DNA from 3 places in the Paenibacillus crassostreae genome. Region 1 is predicted to be linked to each of the others. Evidence: a T-box and tRNA genes for the amino acid it is inferred to sense, from the RefSeq annotation. Region 1 holds a T-box; the other regions hold tRNA genes.
What was found. The T-box of region 1 lies ahead of LPB68_RS06615 (valine--tRNA ligase). A T-box ahead of a tRNA ligase gene usually reads a tRNA of that ligase, here a tRNA-Val.
Positions count from the first base shown of each region.

Region 2: it has a tRNA-Val gene. The T-box ahead of LPB68_RS06615 (valine--tRNA ligase) is inferred to sense a tRNA for this amino acid. The anticodon was not compared.
Region 3: it has a tRNA-Val gene. The T-box ahead of LPB68_RS06615 (valine--tRNA ligase) is inferred to sense a tRNA for this amino acid. The anticodon was not compared.

Region 1 is NZ_CP017770.1:1,364,765-1,372,197, forward strand. It holds gene murC (UDP-N-acetylmuramate--L-alanine ligase) at 94-1,467, opposite strand; gene LPB68_RS06610 (bifunctional folylpolyglutamate synthase/dihydrofolate synthase) at 1,475-2,851, opposite strand; gene LPB68_RS06615 (valine--tRNA ligase) at 2,892-5,558, opposite strand; T-box leader at 5,619-5,899, opposite strand; gene LPB68_RS23350 (LysM peptidoglycan-binding domain-containing protein) at 6,041-7,243, opposite strand.
Region 2 is NZ_CP017770.1:2,218,139-2,225,571, forward strand. It holds gene LPB68_RS10360 (arabinan endo-1,5-alpha-L-arabinosidase AbnB) at 1-1,178, opposite strand, end outside; tRNA gene LPB68_RS10365 (tRNA-Gly) at 1,650-1,720, opposite strand; tRNA gene LPB68_RS10370 (tRNA-Pro) at 1,739-1,812, opposite strand; tRNA gene LPB68_RS10375 (tRNA-Arg) at 1,822-1,898, opposite strand; tRNA gene LPB68_RS10380 (tRNA-Gly) at 1,911-1,985, opposite strand; tRNA gene LPB68_RS10385 (tRNA-Leu) at 1,993-2,076, opposite strand; tRNA gene LPB68_RS10390 (tRNA-Lys) at 2,094-2,166, opposite strand; tRNA gene LPB68_RS10395 (tRNA-Gln) at 2,173-2,246, opposite strand; tRNA gene LPB68_RS10400 (tRNA-Thr) at 2,278-2,353, opposite strand; tRNA gene LPB68_RS10405 (tRNA-Phe) at 2,381-2,456, opposite strand; tRNA gene LPB68_RS10410 (tRNA-Val) at 2,485-2,560, opposite strand; tRNA gene LPB68_RS10415 (tRNA-Glu) at 2,575-2,649, opposite strand; tRNA gene LPB68_RS10420 (tRNA-Ala) at 2,706-2,781, opposite strand; tRNA gene LPB68_RS10425 (tRNA-Ile) at 2,817-2,893, opposite strand; rRNA gene rrf (5S ribosomal RNA) at 2,949-3,065, opposite strand; rRNA gene LPB68_RS10435 (23S ribosomal RNA) at 3,282-6,210, opposite strand; rRNA gene LPB68_RS10440 (16S ribosomal RNA) at 6,547-7,433, opposite strand, start outside.
Region 3 is NZ_CP017770.1:3,429,417-3,436,849, reverse strand. It holds gene LPB68_RS15850 (sensor histidine kinase) at 1-139, opposite strand, end outside; gene liaF (cell wall-active antibiotics response protein LiaF) at 159-806, opposite strand; gene LPB68_RS15840 (PspA/IM30 family protein) at 940-1,638, opposite strand; gene LPB68_RS15835 (PspC domain-containing protein) at 1,642-2,085, opposite strand; gene LPB68_RS15830 (PspA/IM30 family protein) at 2,090-2,764, opposite strand; gene LPB68_RS15825 (LiaF transmembrane domain-containing protein) at 2,810-3,109, opposite strand; tRNA gene LPB68_RS15820 (tRNA-Leu) at 3,472-3,550, opposite strand; tRNA gene LPB68_RS15815 (tRNA-Arg) at 3,574-3,650, opposite strand; tRNA gene LPB68_RS15810 (tRNA-Leu) at 3,668-3,756, opposite strand; tRNA gene LPB68_RS15805 (tRNA-Cys) at 3,765-3,838, opposite strand; tRNA gene LPB68_RS15800 (tRNA-Gly) at 3,849-3,923, opposite strand; tRNA gene LPB68_RS15795 (tRNA-Gln) at 3,931-4,005, opposite strand; tRNA gene LPB68_RS15790 (tRNA-His) at 4,022-4,097, opposite strand; tRNA gene LPB68_RS15785 (tRNA-His) at 4,150-4,225, opposite strand; tRNA gene LPB68_RS15780 (tRNA-Trp) at 4,250-4,323, opposite strand; tRNA gene LPB68_RS15775 (tRNA-Tyr) at 4,333-4,417, opposite strand; tRNA gene LPB68_RS15770 (tRNA-Thr) at 4,421-4,496, opposite strand; tRNA gene LPB68_RS15765 (tRNA-Phe) at 4,525-4,600, opposite strand; tRNA gene LPB68_RS15760 (tRNA-Asp) at 4,618-4,695, opposite strand; tRNA gene LPB68_RS15755 (tRNA-Met) at 4,709-4,785, opposite strand; tRNA gene LPB68_RS15750 (tRNA-Val) at 4,803-4,878, opposite strand; tRNA gene LPB68_RS15745 (tRNA-Glu) at 4,955-5,029, opposite strand; tRNA gene LPB68_RS15740 (tRNA-Ser) at 5,044-5,135, opposite strand; tRNA gene LPB68_RS15735 (tRNA-Asn) at 5,140-5,215, opposite strand; rRNA gene LPB68_RS15730 (23S ribosomal RNA) at 5,396-7,433, opposite strand, start outside.

The DNA.
Region 1 (7,433 bases):
TGAAACTTTCTTATATTTTCAAAAAATACACGTAATATCTTTATAGATATCACGTGTATTTATGATTACTATGTGCTTGTTATCCTCACATAATTACAAATTATTCAAATCTTTTGCTAACTCCGATCCAACCTTCCAGATGTCTCCTGCTCCCATAGTAAGAATAACATCCCCGGATACCACTCTTTTCTTCAAATCTTCCAGCACCATTTCCTTCGTTGGAATGTATCTTGCTGTGGAATTACTATTCTGCACAATAAGTTCCACTAATTTGGAAGAATGGACACCTTCAATTTGCTTCTCTCCCGCTGGAGAATAGATATCCGTAATAATTACTTCATCTGCTTCACTAAAGGCGCGGCTAAACGCATCGAGCAGAAAGAAAGTACGTGAATACCGTTGAGGTTGGAATACTGCAATAATTCGTTTACCCGTTGCCTTTGCGGCACTAATCGTAGCTTCAATCTCAGTTGGGTGATGCGCGTAATCATCGATGATGATTATGCCATCCTTTTCACTAATCACCTGGAACCGTCGTTTAGCACCGTTGAACTCCAATATTTCTCGCGCAATAGATGCAAAAGGAATACCCGACTTCAAACAGACAATAATCGTTGCCATCGCATTGTATACATTATGAAGACCAGGAACAGACAATTCTACGGTTCCAAGCTTCTCTTCATAATGACTCAATACGAAGGTAACTTTACGATCTCCTAGAACAATTTCACTTGCCATATATTCCGCATCTGTCTTAATACCAAAGGTAGTAATAGAACTCTTTAGTTGCGGTAGAATAGATCTAATATTCTCATCATCTGCACATACAACGGCTACACCGTCTTCTCGAACTTGATTTAGAAATTGAACGTATGCTCCCTTTAGTTGTTCAAAGTCACTATTATAATTCTCTAGATGATCCGCTTCAAGATTTGTGACTACTCCAATCCAAGGATGATATTGTAAGAAGGAGCCGTCACTTTCATCCGCTTCAGCTACAACATGTTCGCCTTGGCCAGCTTTCGCATTCGTACCTACATTCATAATTTCTCCACCGATAATATAAGTAGGGTCAGTACCACATTTCTCCATTACCAAGGCAATCATTGATGATGTTGTCGTCTTCCCATGTGCTCCCGCAACAGCTACTCCCTTCCGTTCATTAAGCAACCTAGCTAGCATTTGCGAACGATGTAACACTGGAATATTGAGTTGCTCTGCTTCTACTACTTCCACATTATCCTTGGATAGTGCCGTTGAGTATACGACGATGTCAGCACCATGTACTTGTTCAGCCGTATGTCCAATGTAAACCTTTGCTCCTTTGGCAACCAACTTTTCTGTTAATTCTTGTGAAGCAACGTCTGAGCCTGTAACTGTAAATCCCATTTCTAGCATAACTCTTGCGATGGCACTCATCCCGTAGCCACCGATACCAATAAAATGAATGTGTTCTGATGTATTCAACAGTTATTCACCAACCTTTTTCAGAATCGGATTGATTTAAGAGAGATCCTCGTACGTCGGCAATTAAATATAATGTACCGGATACTACTCCAAGATCTTCCTCTTCCGTCCGTAACTTTAATTTCTCTAATGCTAATCTCCAATCAGATTCCACAATAATCTCTAAAGTGGGCTTTGCATATATAGGCTTCAATTGTTCCACAATCTCTAATAAATTGTTCGCGTCCATTTTTTTACGAAAATCTGGTTCTGTTAGAATAAGTGTATCAACTAAAGGAAGTATATGCTTCAAGTATGATTCATGATGCTTATTAGCCAACATCCCCATCATCAAATTTAATGATCGATATTTATAATACTGTGGAAGACTCTTAGCCAAAGTTTGTGCGCCTTCCGGATTATGCGCTCCATCCAATACAATTCTCGGATGATTTCCTATTTGTTCTAATCGTCCAGCCCATGTGGTATCACGGAATCCCTTAAGGATATCTTCATCATCCATGACATAGGCCATATATTGACGAAGTACCTCTAGTACCATCATCGCTCCTGCAGCATTCGCCATCTGATGCTCACCCTTCATTCCGATAGCAAGATCCATCGAACGGAAGGGTCCCGTAAAGTGGAAAGATTGAATGCTATCTTTAACACCTATACCTTCATATTTAAATTGTTCTCCAGCAAGGTATAACGTTGAATGGTTTCGATCAGCTGCCGATTTGATAATATTCACTACTTCAGGCTGCACGGCACAACTAACGACAGGAACACCAGCCTTAATGATACCCGCTTTTTCTGTAGCGATGAGCGAGAGAGTATCACCTAGAATATCTGTATGGTCTAATCCAACATTCGTAATCACAGAAACTACGGGAGTGACAATATTTGTTACATCCAGTCTTCCCCCAAGCCCTGTCTCCCATACGACAATATCCGGAACGCATACCTTGGCATAGTACAAAATAGCAAGGGCCGTGGATACTTCAAACATCGTCGGTGAACCTTGGTCAGTCTGGGCAATATTCTCAACAATTGGTTTCAATCGATTCGCAAGATCAAGTAATGTTTCTTCTGGGATATCTTCGCCATTATATTGAAATCGATTCGTGAATTTCGTAATATACGGTGAAGTAAACGTGCCTACTGAATAACCTGCTTGTAACAGAGTTTTAGTCAAAAAAGCACATGTGGATCCCTTTCCATTCGTCCCTGCTACATGAATGAATTTAAGACGTCGCTGAGGTTCCCCAAGCTGTTCCATCATGATTTCCATACGTGATAATCCTGGTCGAATCCCAAACGGAATTAATCCATTAATCCAATTAACTGCTTCATTATATGTTGTTAAGGGAGCTGTAAGCTCCGCTCCATAATATTCTCCCAATCTTTTCACCTTCAGGTCTATTTAATGTTTGATGAATAGTTTACCCTCTAAGCTCTTCAATTCTAGCCAATACTTTACTTCGCTTATCTGAATAATCAGCTTGTTTCGCACGTTCCTCTTCAATAACTTTCGCTGGTGCCTTCGCAACAAAACCTTGATTACTCAACTTTTTATCAACTCGTTCAACCTCAGCATTTAATGTTTGTACTTCTTTTTCAAGGCGTTCAATTTCTTGAGCGATATCAATCAATCCAGCCAGTGGTAAATATAATTCGGCACCTGTTACTACAGCTGTCATCGATTTCTCTGGAGCTTGAATGTCCATACCTATTTCAAAACTTGAAGTATTACAGAAACGCTTCACGTAATTCTCATTACGGCTCACAATGCCGAATATATTCTCATCACTAGCTTTAACGATCAGCTCAACTTTTTTACTCATCGGCACGTTCACTTCTGCTCGAATGTTACGTACAGTACGGATGATATCCATTAACGTGTTCATTTCATTCACTGCTTCTTGATTCTCAAAAGATTTATTATACTCCGGCCACGAAGCCAATGTAATGGTATCTCCTTCATGAGGTAGATGCTGCCATATCTCTTCAGTAATGAACGGCATGAACGGATGAATCAAGCGTAGAGTACGATCTAGAACATAAGCTAGCACGGATTTCGTACTATTCTTAACTACTTCATTCTCACCATATAATGATAACTTAGCAAACTCTATATACCAGTCGCATAGGTCATCCCATATAAAATTATATAGTAATCGACCCGTCTCACCGAACTCATAAGCATCTATTAGACGCGTAATATCGCGTGAAGTTTCGTTTAGACGATGTAGAATCCAACGATCTGAAGTCTGTAAATCTCCACTAATATCGATATTCTCAAAAGTAAATCCTTCAAGATTCATCAGTGCAAATCGAGATGCATTCCATATTTTATTCGCGAAATTACGAGATTGCTCCACTCGTTCCCAACGGAAACGAAGATCTTGACCAGGAGTACTACCTGTTGAGATCATATAACGCATCGCATCTGCACCATATTGCTCAATTACTTCTAATGGATCTACACCATTTCCGAGCGATTTAGACATTTTACGCCCTTCAGAATCTCTAACAAGCCCATGCAATAATACGTCTTGGAAAGGAATCTGGTCTGTGAATTCAAGCGCTGTAAAGATCATTCTCGCTACCCAGAAATATATAATATCATACCCTGTTACGAGGACATTAGTTGAATAGAATCGTTTCATATCTTCTGAATCATCTGGCCATCCTAGTGTGGAGAAAGGCCACAACGCTGAACTAAACCAAGTATCAAGCACATCATCGTCCTGTCTAAGTTCGGCTCCACCACACTTAGAACATACCGTCACTTCATCTTGGGAAACATGTAGCTCACCACATGATTCACAATAGTATGCTGGAATACGATGGCCCCACCAAAGTTGTCTTGATATACACCAATCGCGTACATTTTCAATCCAATGCAAGTAAATTTTCTCGAATCGATCAGGTACAAAGTTTACACCTTTACCTGACTTTTGTACTTCAATTGCTCTTTCTGCCAAAGGTTTCATCTTCACAAACCATTGTGTAGATAGATATGGTTCAACGACAGCACCGGTACGTTCACTATGTCCCACCTGATGTACATGATCTTCGATTTGGATCAGTACACCCAACTCTTGTAAGTCCTTAACGATTTCTTTCCGGCAGTCATTACGATCTAGACCTTCATACTTGCCTGCTAAATCATTCATCGTACCTGTATCGTCCATAACGATGATTTGTTCCAGTTGATGGCGAAGTCCTACTTCGAAATCATTCGGATCATGAGCTGGAGTAATCTTCACGGCTCCACTGCCGAATTCCTGGTCAACATATTCATCAGCAATAATCGGAATTTCACGATTCACGATAGGTAATAAGACCATCTTACCAATCAGGTCTTTATATCGTTCATCCTTAGGATGAACCGCAATGGCAGTATCCCCTAGCATCGTTTCCGGTCTAGTAGTTGCTACAACTATACGCCCACTTCCATCTTTTAGCGGATAGGATAAATGGTAGAGATGTCCTTGAACTTCTTTATACTCAACTTCGATATCCGATAAAGCTGTCCGAGCAACAGGATCCCAGTTAATAATATATTTACCACGGTAAATAAGACCCTTATTATAAAGCTTAACGAATACTTCTTTTACCGATTTGGATAAACCTTCATCCAATGTGAACCGTTCCCTAGAATAATCGAGAGACAATCCCATTTTGGCCCATTGCTCATGGATCGTATTCGCATAATGATCTTTCCATTCCCACACTTGTTCAAGGAATTTTTCTCTACCTAGATCATAGCGAGATAATCCTTGTGCACGAAGCTTCTGCTCCACTTTAGTCTGCGTTGCTATCCCGGCATGATCGGTTCCAGGCAGCCAAAGAGCATCATATCCTTGCATTCTCTTGGCGCGAATAAGGATATCTTGCATAGTGAAATCCATAGCATGACCAATATGAAGCATCCCCGTCACATTGGGTGGTGGGATAACAATCGTATAGGGTTTTGCGTCTGGACGTTGACCCGCTTTGAAGTATTCACCGTCTACCCAATATTGGTACCATTTCTGTTCAGCGGATTTCGGATCATATGTCGTTGGCATTTCAGTCGTTGTCTTCGTTTCTTTATCTGTCATCTTTATAAAACCTCCAATACATCTTCTAAATATCCAGAAACATCAAAAAACCTTTCGTCCTCAAAGGACGAAAGGTTACTCTTTCGCGGTACCACCTTTGTTTCGTGTAAATTGAACGTTCAGCTTAGTACAAACAAATAAGCTTACCGTTAAACAAATCACGACACTCATACAGATAACGGCTGCAACCGGTCTGTTCTAGTCACTTGATATGTTATCAAAGACTCAAACAAACAACTCCAGGGCGACTTTCGCTTAGCTGCATCCTACGGAATCTTTCAGCGTTACAATTCCGCTCTCTGAAGGGCATACCAACTACTCTTCCCATTCATAGTCTATTCTCAATATTATATTTTATATAATAGCGTGCCAAGAGCACATAGTCAACTTCTTATAGTCGTATACAAAGAGGGACCATCTCGATAGTAGCAGTATCCTACAAAGAGATAGTCCCTTTCACTATTCCAACTGTTGTTATACATTTAAGGAATATAAAGAATTTGGCCTTCTTCGATCGTTTGATCTGATAAGCGATTGTGTAACAGCAGTTCTCTTGGACTCATTTGATAACGATCAGCAATCATATCAATCGTCTCTTCCCGTTGTACAATACAAAGTCGAACTTTACTGAATGGCGTTTTATCAGATGAACCTCCCAGAAAGAGATTTTTCCACTCCACATCTTCATTATTGACTTGATCCTCATTTTCTTTAAGTTCAAGTGACTTTTCTTCGTCAAGCTGCTGCTCCAGATCTCTCAGAGATCTTGCACGACTAGACGTTAGAATTGACGAGAATCCAACATTATCTTTCCTAGTAGGCGTAACTTCCTTCTTGCTACCTAATGCAACTTTTAATTCCGCTTTTTCATCTTTTGCTTCTATCTCGTCCGGTATCAAGAATTCATTTCCCTCAGCAGGCTCTTTCTCCAACAAATCATTCTCTATGGTAGTATTGGGTGATGAATCTACCGGAATATCACTCTGAAGTGAATCTTTAGGTTCATCATTCGGTAAAGAATTCAAGGCTTTCTTCTGTTCTTCAGTTTCAATCTGCCACACGTTCGAGAAGTCTTGTTGACGAGCAAGAGCATCCTCATCTTTATGTAGCTCAGTTGTGTAATCTTCTTCATTTTCGTTCAGATCATCTTGAACAAATGATTCAATTGATGACTCACCAAACTTCCCTAATTCATTGTCCAGTGAGATCCGATCAGCGATATTCTCAGTTGATAGTGGAAGAATATCTGGGTTCATCTGCCAATCTGGAGCATGTACCACTGTGAAATCTTCGGCATTCCATAAGTTATTGTCAATACGAGGTGATTCAATTCCGCGTAAAGATAACACACCCGTAATGTTCAGACTTCTCTTAGACAAGAGATCTACATCGAAATTCTCAATTTCAACAGCAATTTCATCTAAGGAAGTTACACGATTGAGTGGTACTGTTATTTCAACTGGGATAAAGTGCTCGATCTGTTGCGTTTCAGCCTCCTCGCCTTCAGATCTGTATAGACCTGATAGTAATAAATGTCCTCGAAGGGTTGCTTGATCCTCCTGGCTAATCACCGAAATATGCGGTAATAATTCAATCTCTTCTAGCTCCGCAATTCCAGCCACATCTTCAGACAATTGAATGCGTTCATAAATATCAAATCGCAAACCGTAGGACTGGTCAAACACAGGTAACGTCCTCCTTTTTAGCATATTCTAACCATGAATCAACTCATGGCAAGAGCCCATTATTCTTAACTCATTCTATTTATATGCTTCGGAGAAAAAACGCATGCCATTTTTAAAATATATGGCTAAAGTTCAATTTCACTCTTCATTCCGTCTTCTATAACAAAAAAACAAAGAGGAAACGGCTATA
Region 2 (7,433 bases), 850 kb from region 1:
ACTATATCTCCTGCATATCGGTATGGAGCTACAACCGGCCAACCTTCTGAATTCATATACATCTCATGGACGCGAATTTCATGATTTTCACCCCGGTTAGGAAACCGTGTATGGAAAATCAAAAAGTACTTACCTGTATTTTCATCATAGTACGCTGAATTATGTCCTGGAGATACATATCCTGTACCCTCCGTTACATCATCAATATCTCCATTTAGACTATTAAACAGATAGTTTCCCATGATCTTCACACCATAAGGCTCAATAGATAGATCATCAAATAATGGTTTACTAGGATCTGCTTTCACTTCAATCATATCAATATTCTCTGCATCATAGAACGGTCCATCTGGATTCTCGGAACGAGCTACACGTATGTTATATGCACCACTGGCATCAAGACCACCGAAGGATAGGAATAAATAATAATAATCTGTCTCTGGACTATATAACATATAAGGTCCTTCGATTCGACTGTGGTTTCCACCTATCAACAACTTACCATAACCTTGATCTGGCAAAGGTATTCCTGTTGATGGGTCCATTTGCATGATAAAGATTCCACCAGAATAAGAGCCATAGACCATCCATAAGTTATTATTGTTATCATAAAAAACATCAGGGTCGACTACATTCGGATGGACTAGAGCATCGTAGATAATCCCATCTTCACTGGGCTCGCCCCACATTCCTGATTTCAGGAAAATTCCTTTATCTTCATAAGGACCTTCTACTTGATCGGCTACTGCTAATCCCATTGCAGATCTCGGAGAATCTCCTTTACATGCATTATAGTACATATAGAACTTGCCATCAGCAAGCTGTATAACATCTGGTGCCCATAATGTGTTAGATTGAGCCCACTCTAATGTCTCTTTCAGTTCTTCTTTCACATTTGTAAACAATATATTACTACTATTAACTCCAGAAGCAATAGTTTCCCAGTTCAACAAATCCTTAGTCTTAGCAGCTCCTAGATGCGAACCAAATACATAATAAGAGTCATCCACCTTAATTACGGAAGGATCATGTACAGAAGCGTTTGTAAACATAGGCACTTCCTCCGTTATTGTATTCTTAACCTCATTACTGCTACACCCTGCTAGAACAAAGCTCACTAGAAATAGAATACACATGGCAAGTCCCATACTAGCTTTTCTATAAATCTTATTATTCATTTACTAAACCCTCCCAAAATTAATACGCTTACAAAATATCACTCTAAAAACCGTTCGTTATAATAATAAATATATTAATATATAAATGTATTTATAAATAATATCATTATTTCTTCTCACAAATCAATCTTCAATCATTTTAAATATATCAACTTCATATCTTAGCGATAATTATCCCACATTACCTCACAAGCGGAGACGGCTATACCGTCCTTTTGCAAGGAGTTTATCCTTCCGATGTTAGCGATACTTCGTATCACTTTAGGGCATCCGTTTCTGCCGAAATATTAGATATAGAGTATCAAGAATCAATTTCATAATTACGCAAACCGATTTAGATACATCGACGATTATGAAATTGATTCAAGTGAGACTTATACCTCCTTATAATAAAAAAAGAGCCCTAGATCAATATCTAGAAGCCCCATTTGTAATATTCACTTAAACTCTGTCTTTATTGTGTAATAATGAAGCGGGTGATGGGAATCGAACCCACGCTATCAGCTTGGAAGGCTGAAGTTCTACCATTGAACTACACCCGCATATATAAAATTGAAGTATCGGGACGACACGATTTGAACATGCGACCCCCTGGTCCCAAACCAGGTGCTCTACCAAGCTGAGCTACGTCCCGAAGTGATAATGGTGCGCCCTAAGAGATTCGAACTCCTGGCCTTTTGATTCGTAGTCAAACGCTCTATCCAGCTGAGCTAAGGGCGCGAACTACAGGAATGGAGCGGACGACGGGAATCGAACCCGCGACCCTCGCCTTGGCAAGGCGATGCTCTACCGCTGAGCCACGTCCGCAAGTATGTGGTGCGCGTGGAGGGACTTGAACCCCCACGTCATAGACGCTAGATCCTAAGTCTAGTGCGTCTGCCAATTCCGCCACACGCGCATAATTACTAGAAATGATGGGCCATGAAGGGCTCGAACCTTCGACACCCTGATTAAGAGTCAGGTGCTCTACCAACTGAGCTAATGGCCCGCGAAATGGCTGGGGATATAGGATTCGAACCTATGATGACGGAGTCAGAGTCCGTTGCCTTACCACTTGGCGAATCCCCAATACCTTATTTATATTTTCCATATAAAACTATGGTGCCGGCGAGAGGACTTGAACCCCCAACCTACTGATTACAAGTCAGTTGCTCTACCAGTTGAGCTACACCGGCGCACCAATCAACTATCCAACAACTTAATGGTGGCTCGAAACGGAATCGAACCGCTGACACGAGGATTTTCAGTCCTCTGCTCTACCGACTGAGCTACCGAGCCAAGCCATAAATAGAATTAATTTATATCATGGTGGAGGCTGAGGGGATCGAACCCCCGACCCTCTGCTTGTAAGGCAGATGCTCTCCCAGCTGAGCTAAGCCTCCGTATATAATTATAATGGTGACCCGTAGGGGACTCGAACCCCTGTTACCTCCGTGAAAGGGAGGTGTCTTAACCACTTGACCAACGGGCCTTATAAACATTCTGTTCCCATAACTAAAAATCTATCAATCTAACTATTAGGAATTATGGTGGAGCCAAGCGGGATCGAACCGCTGACCTCCTGCTTGCAAGGCAGGCGCTCTCCCAGCTGAGCTATGGCCCCATAAAAGAAACTACTAGGAAACTACCAAATTATTATGGTGGGCCCTGGTGGACTCGAACCACCGACCTCACCCTTATCAGAGGTGCGCTCTAACCAACTGAGCTAAGGGCCCGCATTTATAATATGTATAAAAAGAAGGAAAAAACCACAATTTATGTGGTTCTTGCGCTTGGCGACGTCCTACTCTCCCAGGACCCTGCGGTCCAAGTACCATCGGCGCTAGAGGGCTTAACGGTCGTGTTCGGGATGGGTACGTGTGGAACCCCTCCGCTATCGCCACCAAACGTGCATTTGTTTCACAAATGCTATTATTCAGGTATCAGCATAGCCATATGCCGTTAATCAAGTCTTCTTAACTTGGCCACTTGGACCACATTAAGTTAAATTGATCACCTGAAAACTAGATACGAACGAATCTGCATTGAAACACTTGTCTCCGTAGTTCTTCCTTCGATGTAAAGCGTAATGCTTCCGAAGTTAGTTTTCCTACGGAAAACTTTTAGGATAAGCCCTCGACCGATTAGTATTGGTCAGCTCCGTGCATTACTGCACTTCCACCTCCAACCTATCTACCTCGTAGTCTTCAAGGGGTCTTACTAATTGGGAAATCTCATCTTGAGGGGGGCTTCACGCTTAGATGCTTTCAGCGCTTATCCCGTCCGCACGTAGCTACCCAGCTATGCTCCTGGCGGAACAACTGGTACACCAGAGGTGCGTCCATCCCGGTCCTCTCGTACTAAGGACAGCTCCTCTCAAATTTCCTGCGCCCACGACAGATAGGGACCGAACTGTCTCACGACGTTCTGAACCCAGCTCGCGTACCGCTTTAATGGGCGAACAGCCCAACCCTTGGGACCTACTTCAGCCCCAGGATGCGATGAGCCGACATCGAGGTGCCAAACCTCCCCGTCGATGTGGACTCTTGGGGGAGATAAGCCTGTTATCCCCAGGGTAGCTTTTATCCGTTGAGCGATGGCCCTTCCATGCGGTACCACCGGATCACTAAGCCCGACTTTCGTCCCTGCTCGACTTGTAGGTCTCGCAGTCAAGCTCCCTTCTGCCTTTGCACTCTTCGAATGATTTCCAACCATTCTGAGGGAACCTTGGGGCGCCTCCGTTACTCTTTAGGAGGCGACCGCCCCAGTCAAACTGCCCACCTGACACTGTCCCCGAACCGGTTTACGGTCCTAGGTTAGAACCTAGATACGATCAGGGTGGTATCCCAACGGCGCCTCCATAGAAGCTTGCGCTCCTATTTCTCAGGCTCCCACCTATCCTGTACAAATCGTACCCAAATTCAATATCAAGCTGCAGTAAAGCTCCATGGGGTCTTTCCGTCTTGTCGCGGGTAACCTGCATCTTCACAGGTATTAAAATTTCACCGGATCTCTCGTTGAGACAGCGCCCAAATCGTTACGCCATTCGTGCGGGTCAGAATTTACCTGACAAGGAATTTCGCTACCTTAGGACCGTTATAGTTACGGCCGCCGTTTACTGGGGCTTCGGTTCATAGCTTCGGGTTTCCCCTAACCACTCCCCTTAACCTTCCAGCACCGGGCAGGCGTCAGCCCGTATACTTCGCCTTACGGCTTCGCACAGACCTGTGTTTTTGCTAAACAGTCGCTTGGGCCTTTTCACTGCGGCCCCCTCGTGCTATTCACACTACCGGGGCACCCCTTCTCCCGAAGTTACGGGGTCATTTTGCCGAGTTCCTTAACGAGAGTTCTTCCGCGCGCCTTAGAATTCTCTTCTCGCCTACCTGTGTCGGTTTGCGGTACGGGCACCTTCTCCTGGTTAGAGGCTTTTCTTGGCAGTGTGAGATCATGACCTTCGCTACTATAATTTTCGCTCCCCATCACAGCCCAGCCTATTAGTGTGCGGATTTGCCTACACACAAGCCTCACTGCTTAGACGGACTATTCCATCAGTCCGCGTCACTACCCTGCTGCGTCACCCCATTACTCATAACGGATTACGGTGGTACAGGAATTTCAACCTGTTGTCCATCCACTACGCCCTTCGGCCTCGCGTTAGGTCCCGACTTACCCTGAGAGGACGAGCCTTCCTCAGGAAACCTTGGGCTTTCGGCGGATCAGATTCTCACTGATCTTTTCGTTACTTATACCGGCATTCTCACTTGTATAGTGTCCAGCGCTCCTCACGGTACACCTTCAACCCCTATACAACGCTCCCCTACCCCAGATGCAAAGCATCTAGCCATAGCTTCGGTGGTGTGTTTAGCCCCGTTACATTTTCGGCGCAGAGTCACTCGACCAGTGAGCTATTACGCACTCTTTCAATGGTGGCTGCTTCTAAGCCAACATCCTGGTTGTCTGTGCAACTCCACATCCTTTTCCACTCAACACACACTTGGGGACCTTAGCTGATGGTCTGGGCTGTTTCCCTTTCGACAATGGATCTTAGCACTCACTGTCTGACTCCCGGATATAAGTACATGGCATTCGGAGTTTGACTGAGCTTGGTAACCCTTGCGGGCCCCGCACCCAATCAGTGCTCTACCTCCACGACTCTTCATCCGAGGCTAGCCCTAAAGCTATTTCGGGGAGAACCAGCTATCTCCGAGTTCGATTGGAATTTCTCCGCTACCCCCACCTCATCCCCGCATTTTTCAACATGCGTGGGTTCGGGCCTCCAGTGCGTGTTACCGCACCTTCACCCTGGACAGGGGTAGATCACTCGGTTTCGGGTCTACGTCCACGTACTATAATTCGCCCTATTCAGACTCGCTTTCGCTGCGGCTCCGGCTTCTCACCTTAACCTTGCACGGGAACGTAACTCGCCGGTTCATTCTACAAAAGGCACGCCATCACCCATTAATAGGGCTCTGACTTTTTGTAAGCACACGGTTTCAGGTTCTATTTCACTCCCCTTCCGGGGTGCTTTTCACCTTTCCCTCACGGTACTGTTTCACTATCGGTCGCTAGGGAGTATTTAGCCTTAGCAGATGGTCCTGCTGGATTCATACGGGGTTTCACGTGCCCCGCACTACTCGGGATACGTCTCGGAGAGAACACATTTTCAGCTACAGGGCTTTTACCTTCTATGCCGGGCCTTTCCAGACCTCTTCGCTTAATATATTCCTTTGTAACTCCATGTGAGACGTCCCACAACCCCAAGGAGCAAGCTCCTTGGTTTGGGCTAATCCGCGTTCGCTCGCCGCTACTGACGGAATCACTATTGTTTTCTCTTCCTCAGGGTACTTAGATGTTTCAGTTCCCCTGGTCTGTCTCTACCCACCCTATGTATTCAGGTGGGAGTGACTGCGTATTACCACAGCCGGGTTTCCCCATTCGGACACCCCCGGATCAAAGCTTGCTTACAGCTCCCCGAGGCAGTTTCGTTGTTCGCCACGTCCTTCATCGACTCCTAGCGCCTAGGCATCCTCCGTGTGCTCTTAGTAGCTTAACCTCAATTTTTCTCAAAGAGAAAATATTGTAGCTACTTTTACACTTTGTTTTGTTAACAAGTAACAAAACGTAAATATAAAAGAATGTTTCAACTTGCAAATTCGTTCGTTATCTAGTTTTCAAGGATCAAGTTCCTACCGCTTGTTCAGCGGAAGAACATCATATCATTTCTTTCCTCACCAGTCACCCGGTAAGTATTGGAAAAGATATTACTTTGAAAGATTGCTCTTTCAAAACTGAACACGAGTGAGTGTCGACTTTGCATTGCAAAGTCTATATACGCCGATTTACATCGGACGCTTTGAATGTTTCCGTTGCAGGAAACGATTCTCCATAGAAAGGAGGTGATCCAGCCGCACCTTCCGATACGGCTACCTTGTTACGACTTCACCCCAATCATCTACCCCACCTTCGGCGGCTGGCTCCCTTGCGGGTTACCCCACCGACTTCGGGTGTTGTAAACTCTCGTGGTGTGACGGGCGGTGTGTACAAGACCCGGGAACGTATTCACCGCGGCATGCTGATCCGCGATTACTAGCAATTCCGACTTCATGTAGGCGGGTTGCAGCCTACAATCCGAACTGAGACCAGCTTTGTTGGGATTGGCTCCACCTCGCGGTTTCGCAGCCCGTTGTACTGGCCATTGTAGTACGTGTGTAGCCCAGGTCATAAGGGGCATGATGATTTGACGTCATCCCCACCTTCCTCCGGTTTGTCACCGGCAGTCTGCTTAGAGTGCCCACCATAACGTGCTGGCAACTAAGCATAAGGGTTGCGCTCGTTGCGGGACTTAACCCAACATCTCACGACACGAGCTGACGACAACCATGCACCACCTGTCTCCTCTGTCCCGAAGGCCGCCACTATCTCTAGTGGATTCAGAGGGATGTCAAGACCTGGTAAGGTTCTTCGCGTTGCTTCGAATTAAACCACATACTCCACTGCTTGTGCGGGTCCCCGTCAATTCCTTTGAGTTTCAGTCTTGCGACCGTACTCCCCAGGCGGAGTGCTTAATGTGTTAACTTCGGCACCAAGGGTATCGAAACCCCTAACACCTAGCACTCATCGTTTACGGCGTGGACTACCAGGGTATCTAATCCTGTTTGCTCCCCACGCTTTCGCGCCTCAGCGTCAGTTACAGCCCAGAGAGTCGCCTTCGCCACTGGTGTTCCTCCACATATCTACGCATTTCACCGCTACACGTGGAATTCCACTCTCCTCTTC
Region 3 (7,433 bases), 2.1 Mb from region 1:
CGATATCCCAAGTATCAAATGCAGCTAAATAACCATATGTATACAGCAAATATAATATGATAAGAAGTAGGACAAAAGAAAGAAGGGCTCCTTCGCCCATACTTCTTGATAACATGTTGACAGGTTTCTTGGGTTTCACTAGGTTACCCCTCCTATCCTTAGGTTAATCGTATATCTATATCACCAACGATGTAGGACACTATGAACTTCACTTTATAATCACTCACTGAGTAGTTAGGTGATATCCATGTGAAGCGATTCATCATGCCACTATCCTTTTTACCATCAAAATTAATCGATCCAAATAATACAAATGCTTCGATCTCTACTCCATAGTAGTCAGGTATATCCAAATCTAGATCTCCCATAACACCTTGAAACATAATTACGGTCTCTCTTTCCTCCGGCATTCCAAGGGATAAATCTAGATCACTCTCACCAAGTACATGCCATATACTCATACTTCTTATGACCCATGGCGATTGATCCCAATCAAAGTTAGACATAAAGCTCGTTTTTTGAATAAAACCATCTTCTGTCTGTACCTTCTTAGATTTACCATAGAATAGTCCTAAAGAAATCAAACAAATCGCAACAACGAGTATTAAGTGATCTAACATAATCAGACCAGCACCTATACCAAGGAATATATATCCCTTTTTAATATCACCATTTCGAATTCTATAAATCCCTAATAGTAGTAATAGGAGAGCAACGATGGTAAAGAAGCTGATCCACTTGCCCGAAAGCAAAAGTAATCCAATACCTATCAACCCAATGGCGATGATGCGATTTCTCTTATCCACAGTGTTACCCTCCTTCTTCTATTAGTAGATTTTATCCGTTGTGGAGTTCGAAAAGCCATAGCAGCGTGGAATTGCACACTGTATGGCTTCTCCTTACTTAGCATATCATAATATGATTAATTACGAATACTAATTATTTGTTTTCTTCCTTTGTTACAACAGGCCCATTTAACTTTCCTTTTAAGGCATTTAGTTGTTCTTCTACTTTTAGCTGCTTCTCAGCATCCACCGGACTAGCTAATCCACTATGTGCTGAACGGTAAGGAACTTGCATGACATCAGCTTCAGCTTCTAATTGCATAATCTTTTCTTCCATACGGTGGAACCCAAGAGAGGCACTTCCACTTTCGATAGTATGAATACTACTTACTTGTGACATTTGCTTTTTAGCCTTAGCCATTTGAGCACGCGATACTAATTCGTTACGTTTATTGCGCATCTTGTAAAATTCATCTTTCATTTCATGCAACTGCTGAACAAGTTCCTTCGCTTGAGACTCAGCTTGAATGTGTAATCCTTGGTATTCAGAGTGCTTTTGATCAAAATAAATCTTTTCTTCCAATAACTTACGCGCAACTTCTTCTTGCCCATTCTTCAGAGCTAACTCTGCTTGTGCCTCACGTTGTCCACTCATCTTCACTGCTTCTTCAACACGTTGTTTCATACGACGTTCATTGGCCATCTGTTTAGCAACGGTTACCTCAGCTTCGTGAATTTCTGCCTCCATATCACGTAAATACTGATTCAACATCACAATTGGGTCTTCTACTTTGTCCAATACCTCATTTACCGATGCCTTTGTCATATCTTTAATTCTTTTGAATACTCCCATGTCTTACACTTCTCCCTTCTCGTACTTTGATAGTTTTATTTTTAATTCTTCCACTTCTTTTTTTAATGCTTTCTTCTCAATATCCTTCATCATCTCATCTAAATCAGACGAGTGAGATGAATATCCACTTGAGTTAGAGTTCTTATAATCAGATTCATAAGCAGTATTGTTACTTTGGAAACCACCTTTATTGTATCCACCGGCACCATTTCCATGATTTCCATAACCCGGATTTACGTGTCCATATTGATTAAATGGTGGAACCGATTCTTTTGGGATAATTAATGATGCAACAAAGTATATCCATAATGTGGCGCTACCACTGAAAGGAATACTGATTAGGACAAGAATCCTCAAAAGCGTAGCATCAATGCCCAACGTTTCCGACAGTCCTCCACATAACCCTGTGACCATCTTATCTCTTGTTGAACGGTATAGTTTACTCATGAGGTTACTCCTTTCCGCTATTGTTCAGCTTCTGCTTCAGTCTAGCCATTTCTTGTTCGAGAATTGTAGATACTGATGCACTTGCTTGATCAATAAATTGTTGACCTGCTTTGCGCAATTCCCGTAAACTACGAGCTTCCAATTCCCAATCGGTTATATTATCTTCCAATCGATTGAACATCTTAGGAACATCTTTGCCTCCGAATTCACCCATACGCTGGTTCATTCGTTGTTGTAACCGTAGATTCTCCATCCGTGCAGCATAATACTGACGTTTACTATACACGCTTTGATATTCAAGCTTCAGTTCATTCATTTGATTTTCTAGTTCACGAAGTGATAATCTACTTTCCTCATACAGTACTCCATATTGATCAATCTTCTCTTCATATATAATCTTTTCTTGAAGAGCCAGCTTAGCTAAATCATCTTCTCCTGCTTTGAGAGCCAAAAGTGCCTGATCCTCACGTCTATCCTTCATAGATGATGCTTGATCAACCTGCTGTTTCAATTGTTTTGTATGTGAAGCATATTGTTGATATAGCTTTTCAACTTCATTAATGTCATCACGAGTTGCAATTAAGAATTGGTCAATCAACTTTACTGGGTCCTGACTTTGTTCTAAGCGTTCATTTAAGGTTGCTACTGTGATGTCTCGCATTCGGCGAAAAACACTCATATTCTTATACTCCCTCCATATCAATCTTCATAACTTACTACTAAATTAGTAATTTCTTCTTCTATTCTTAAAAAGCGATATTCCATATATCAGTAATACGATCCCAAGAATAGGCCCAATCAACCAGGCTAACTTACCAATCAAGGACAGAATACCAATCGCAAGAACTATCCAACCTATGAGTACTTTCCCACGACGTATGCCATAATATCCAAGAGCAATTAAAATGATGGGGAATACTAATCCGAGCAACTTACCAAACAACGGTCCAAACAATCCTAGAAGCAACAATGCTCCAATAATAATAAGGACCGTCGCTAAACCATTTCTTCTTTTATAATCCATCCATTCTCACCGCCTTTCATCTCTTAACCTTATGTACTTATTGTAGGTCAACATTAACATTTCCAAAACAGACCACAGACGGTTTTTTATCCTAGACCTAAGGCGGGGATACACTTAGTCTTAAGGATGGCTTGAACCCAAGCAAAAACGGCTATACAGTCCTTTTTCAAGGACTGTATAGCCGTTTCTGTCGAAATATAAGAAATAGAGTATCAAGAATCAATTTCATAATTACGCAACCCGATTTAGCTGCATCGGCGATTATGAAATTGATTCAAGTGAAACTTATACTTCCTTATATTTATAAAAAAAGGTTTATAAAATTGCTTAGATAAGCAATCCTATAAACCTTTTTCGTTATATACCGGCGAGAGGACTCGAACCTCCACGGTTTCCCTCTCGATTTTGAGTCGAGCGCGTCTGCCATTCCGCCACGCCGGCACATTATAATACTTCAACAATAGTGGTGCGCCCTAAGAGATTCGAACTCCTGGCCTTTTGATTCGTAGTCAAACGCTCTATCCAGCTGAGCTAAGGGCGCAAATACTATAACTTAAATGGTGCGGAAGACCAGACTTGAACTGGTACGATAGTCACCTACCGCAGGATTTTAAGTCCTGTGCGTCTGCCGATTCCGCCACTCCCGCGTAAATAATGGAGGCGCCACCCAGATTTGAACTGGGGATAAAGCTTTTGCAGAGCTGTGCCTTACCACTTGGCTATGGCGCCATGTATAAAATGGAGCGGACGACGGGAATCGAACCCGCGACCCTCGCCTTGGCAAGGCGATGCTCTACCGCTGAGCCACGTCCGCATATAAATGGCTGGGAATATAGGATTTGAACCTATGCATGACGGAGTCAAAGTCCGTTGCCTTACCGCTTGGCTAATTCCCAACAATTTAGAAATAAATGGGGCGACCGATGGGTCTCGAACCCACGAATGCCGGAACCACAATCCGGTGCGTTAACCACTTCGCCACGACCGCCATATTATTATTTATGATACTGATTGAAATGAGATCTAAAATTTAAATAAAATGGGGCGACCGATGGGTCTCGAACCCACGAATGCCGGAACCACAATCCGGTGCGTTAACCACTTCGCCACGACCGCCATATTTAAATTTTGATTTCTTATTGGCAGGGGCAGCAGGAATTGAACCCACACCAACGGTTTTGGAGACCGTTGTTCTACCTTTAAACTATGCCCCTAAAAAGAAATGGTGGAGGCTGATGGATTCGAACCACCGAACTCGTAGAGAGCAGATTTACAGTCTGCCGTGTTTAGCCACTTCACTAAGCCTCCAAATGGTGCCGGCGAGAGGACTTGAACCCCCAACCTACTGATTACAAGTCAGTTGCTCTACCAGTTGAGCTACACCGGCGCACCTATAACAAATCTTTAAAAAACAATGGTGGCTCGGAACGGAATCGAACCGCTGACACGAGGATTTTCAGTCCTCTGCTCTACCGACTGAGCTACCGAGCCATATTTAGAAATAATAATGGCGGAACCGACGGGATTCGAACCCGCGATCTCCTGCGTGACAGGCAGGCATGTTAGGCCAACTACACCACGGTTCCACATAGATTTAATTGGTTGCGGGGGCAGGATTTGAACCTGCGGCCTTCGGGTTATGAGCCCGACGAGCTACCGGGCTGCTCCACCCCGCGTCATTAATTAATATTCATGGTGGAGGCTGAGGGGATCGAACCCCCGACCCTCTGCTTGTAAGGCAGATGCTCTCCCAGCTGAGCTAAGCCTCCATAAGAGATATAATGTTTATCATAACAGATAACTCGAAATTAAATCAAGTATTAATTCAAAAATCTTAATAATAATTGGTGACCCGTAGGGGACTCGAACCCCTGTTACCTCCGTGAAAGGGAGGTGTCTTAACCACTTGACCAACGGGCCTTATGAAAACTTTATGGCGGAGAGAGAGGGATTCGAACCCTCGAGACGCTTGTGGCGCCTACACGATTTCCAATCGTGCTCCTTCGGCCAGCTCGGACACCTCTCCATAATGGCTCCCCGAACAGGACTCGAACCTGTGACAACTCGATTAACAGTCGAGTGCTCTACCAACTGAGCTATCAGGGAATAATCATTACTTTAAAATTTGGTTCATCACAAAAGTGTAAATAAATTTTAAAGCTATCAGATGTTTGATCACCTGAAAACTAGATACGAACGAATCTGCATTGAAACACTTGTCTCCGTAGTTCTTCCTTCGATGCAAAGCGTAACGCTTCCGAAGTTAGTTTTCCTACGGAAAACTTTTAGGATAAGCCCTCGACCGATTAGTATTGGTCAGCTCCGTGCATTACTGCACTTCCACCTCCAACCTATCTACCTCGTAGTCTTCAAGGGGTCTTACTAATTGGGAAATCTCATCTTGAGGGGGGCTTCACGCTTAGATGCTTTCAGCGCTTATCCCGTCCGCACGTAGCTACCCAGCTATGCTCCTGGCGGAACAACTGGTACACCAGAGGTGCGTCCATCCCGGTCCTCTCGTACTAAGGACAGCTCCTCTCAAATTTCCTGCGCCCACGACAGATAGGGACCGAACTGTCTCACGACGTTCTGAACCCAGCTCGCGTACCGCTTTAATGGGCGAACAGCCCAACCCTTGGGACCTACTTCAGCCCCAGGATGCGATGAGCCGACATCGAGGTGCCAAACCTCCCCGTCGATGTGGACTCTTGGGGGAGATAAGCCTGTTATCCCCAGGGTAGCTTTTATCCGTTGAGCGATGGCCCTTCCATGCGGTACCACCGGATCACTAAGCCCGACTTTCGTCCCTGCTCGACTTGTAGGTCTCGCAGTCAAGCTCCCTTCTGCCTTTGCACTCTTCGAATGATTTCCAACCATTCTGAGGGAACCTTGGGGCGCCTCCGTTACTCTTTAGGAGGCGACCGCCCCAGTCAAACTGCCCACCTGACACTGTCCCCGAACCGGTTTACGGTCCTAGGTTAGAACCTAGATACGATCAGGGTGGTATCCCAACGGCGCCTCCATAGAAGCTTGCGCTCCTATTTCTCAGGCTCCCACCTATCCTGTACAAATCGTACCCAAATTCAATATCAAGCTGCAGTAAAGCTCCATGGGGTCTTTCCGTCTTGTCGCGGGTAACCTGCATCTTCACAGGTATTAAAATTTCACCGGATCTCTCGTTGAGACAGCGCCCAAATCGTTACGCCATTCGTGCGGGTCAGAATTTACCTGACAAGGAATTTCGCTACCTTAGGACCGTTATAGTTACGGCCGCCGTTTACTGGGGCTTCGGTTCATAGCTTCGGGTTTCCCCTAACCACTCCCCTTAACCTTCCAGCACCGGGCAGGCGTCAGCCCGTATACTTCGCCTTACGGCTTCGCACAGACCTGTGTTTTTGCTAAACAGTCGCTTGGGCCTTTTCACTGCGGCCCCCTCGTGCTATTCACACTACCGGGGCACCCCTTCTCCCGAAGTTACGGGGTCATTTTGCCGAGTTCCTTAACGAGAGTTCTTCCGCGCGCCTTAGAATTCTCTTCTCGCCTACCTGTGTCGGTTTGCGGTACGGGCACCTTCTCCTGGTTAGAGGCTTTTCTTGGCAGTGTGAGATCATGACCTTCGCTACTATAATTTTCGCTCCCCATCACAGCCCAGCCTATTAGTGTGCGGATTTGCCTACACACAAGCCTCACTGCTTAGACGGACTATTCCATCAGTCCGCGTCACTACCCTGCTGCGTCACCCCATTACTCATAACGGATTACGGTGGTACAGGAATTTCAACCTGTTGTCCATCCACTACGCCTTTCGGCCTCGCGTTAGGTCCCGACTTACCCTGAGAGGACGAGCCTTCCTCAGGAAACCTTGGGCTTTCGGCGGATCAGATTCTCACTGATCTTTTCGTTACTTATACCGGCATTCTCACTTGTATAGTGTCCAGCGCTCCTCACGGTACACCTTCAACCTCTATACAACGCTCCCCTACCCCAGATGCAAAGCATCTAGCCATAGCTTCGGTGGTGTGTTTAGCCCCGTTACATTTTCGGCGCAGAGTCACTCGACCAGTGAGCTATTACGCACTCTTTCAATGGTGGCTGCTTCTAAGCCAACATCCTGGTTGTCTGTGCAACTCCACATCCTTTTCCACTCAACACACACTTGGGGACCTTAGCTGATGGTCTGGGCTGTTTCCCTTTCGACAATGGATCTTAGCACTCACTGTCTGACTCCCGGATATAAGTACATGGCATTCGGAGTTTGACTGAGCTTGGTAACCCTTGCGGGCCCCGCACCCAATCAGTGCTCTACCTCCACGACTCTTCATCC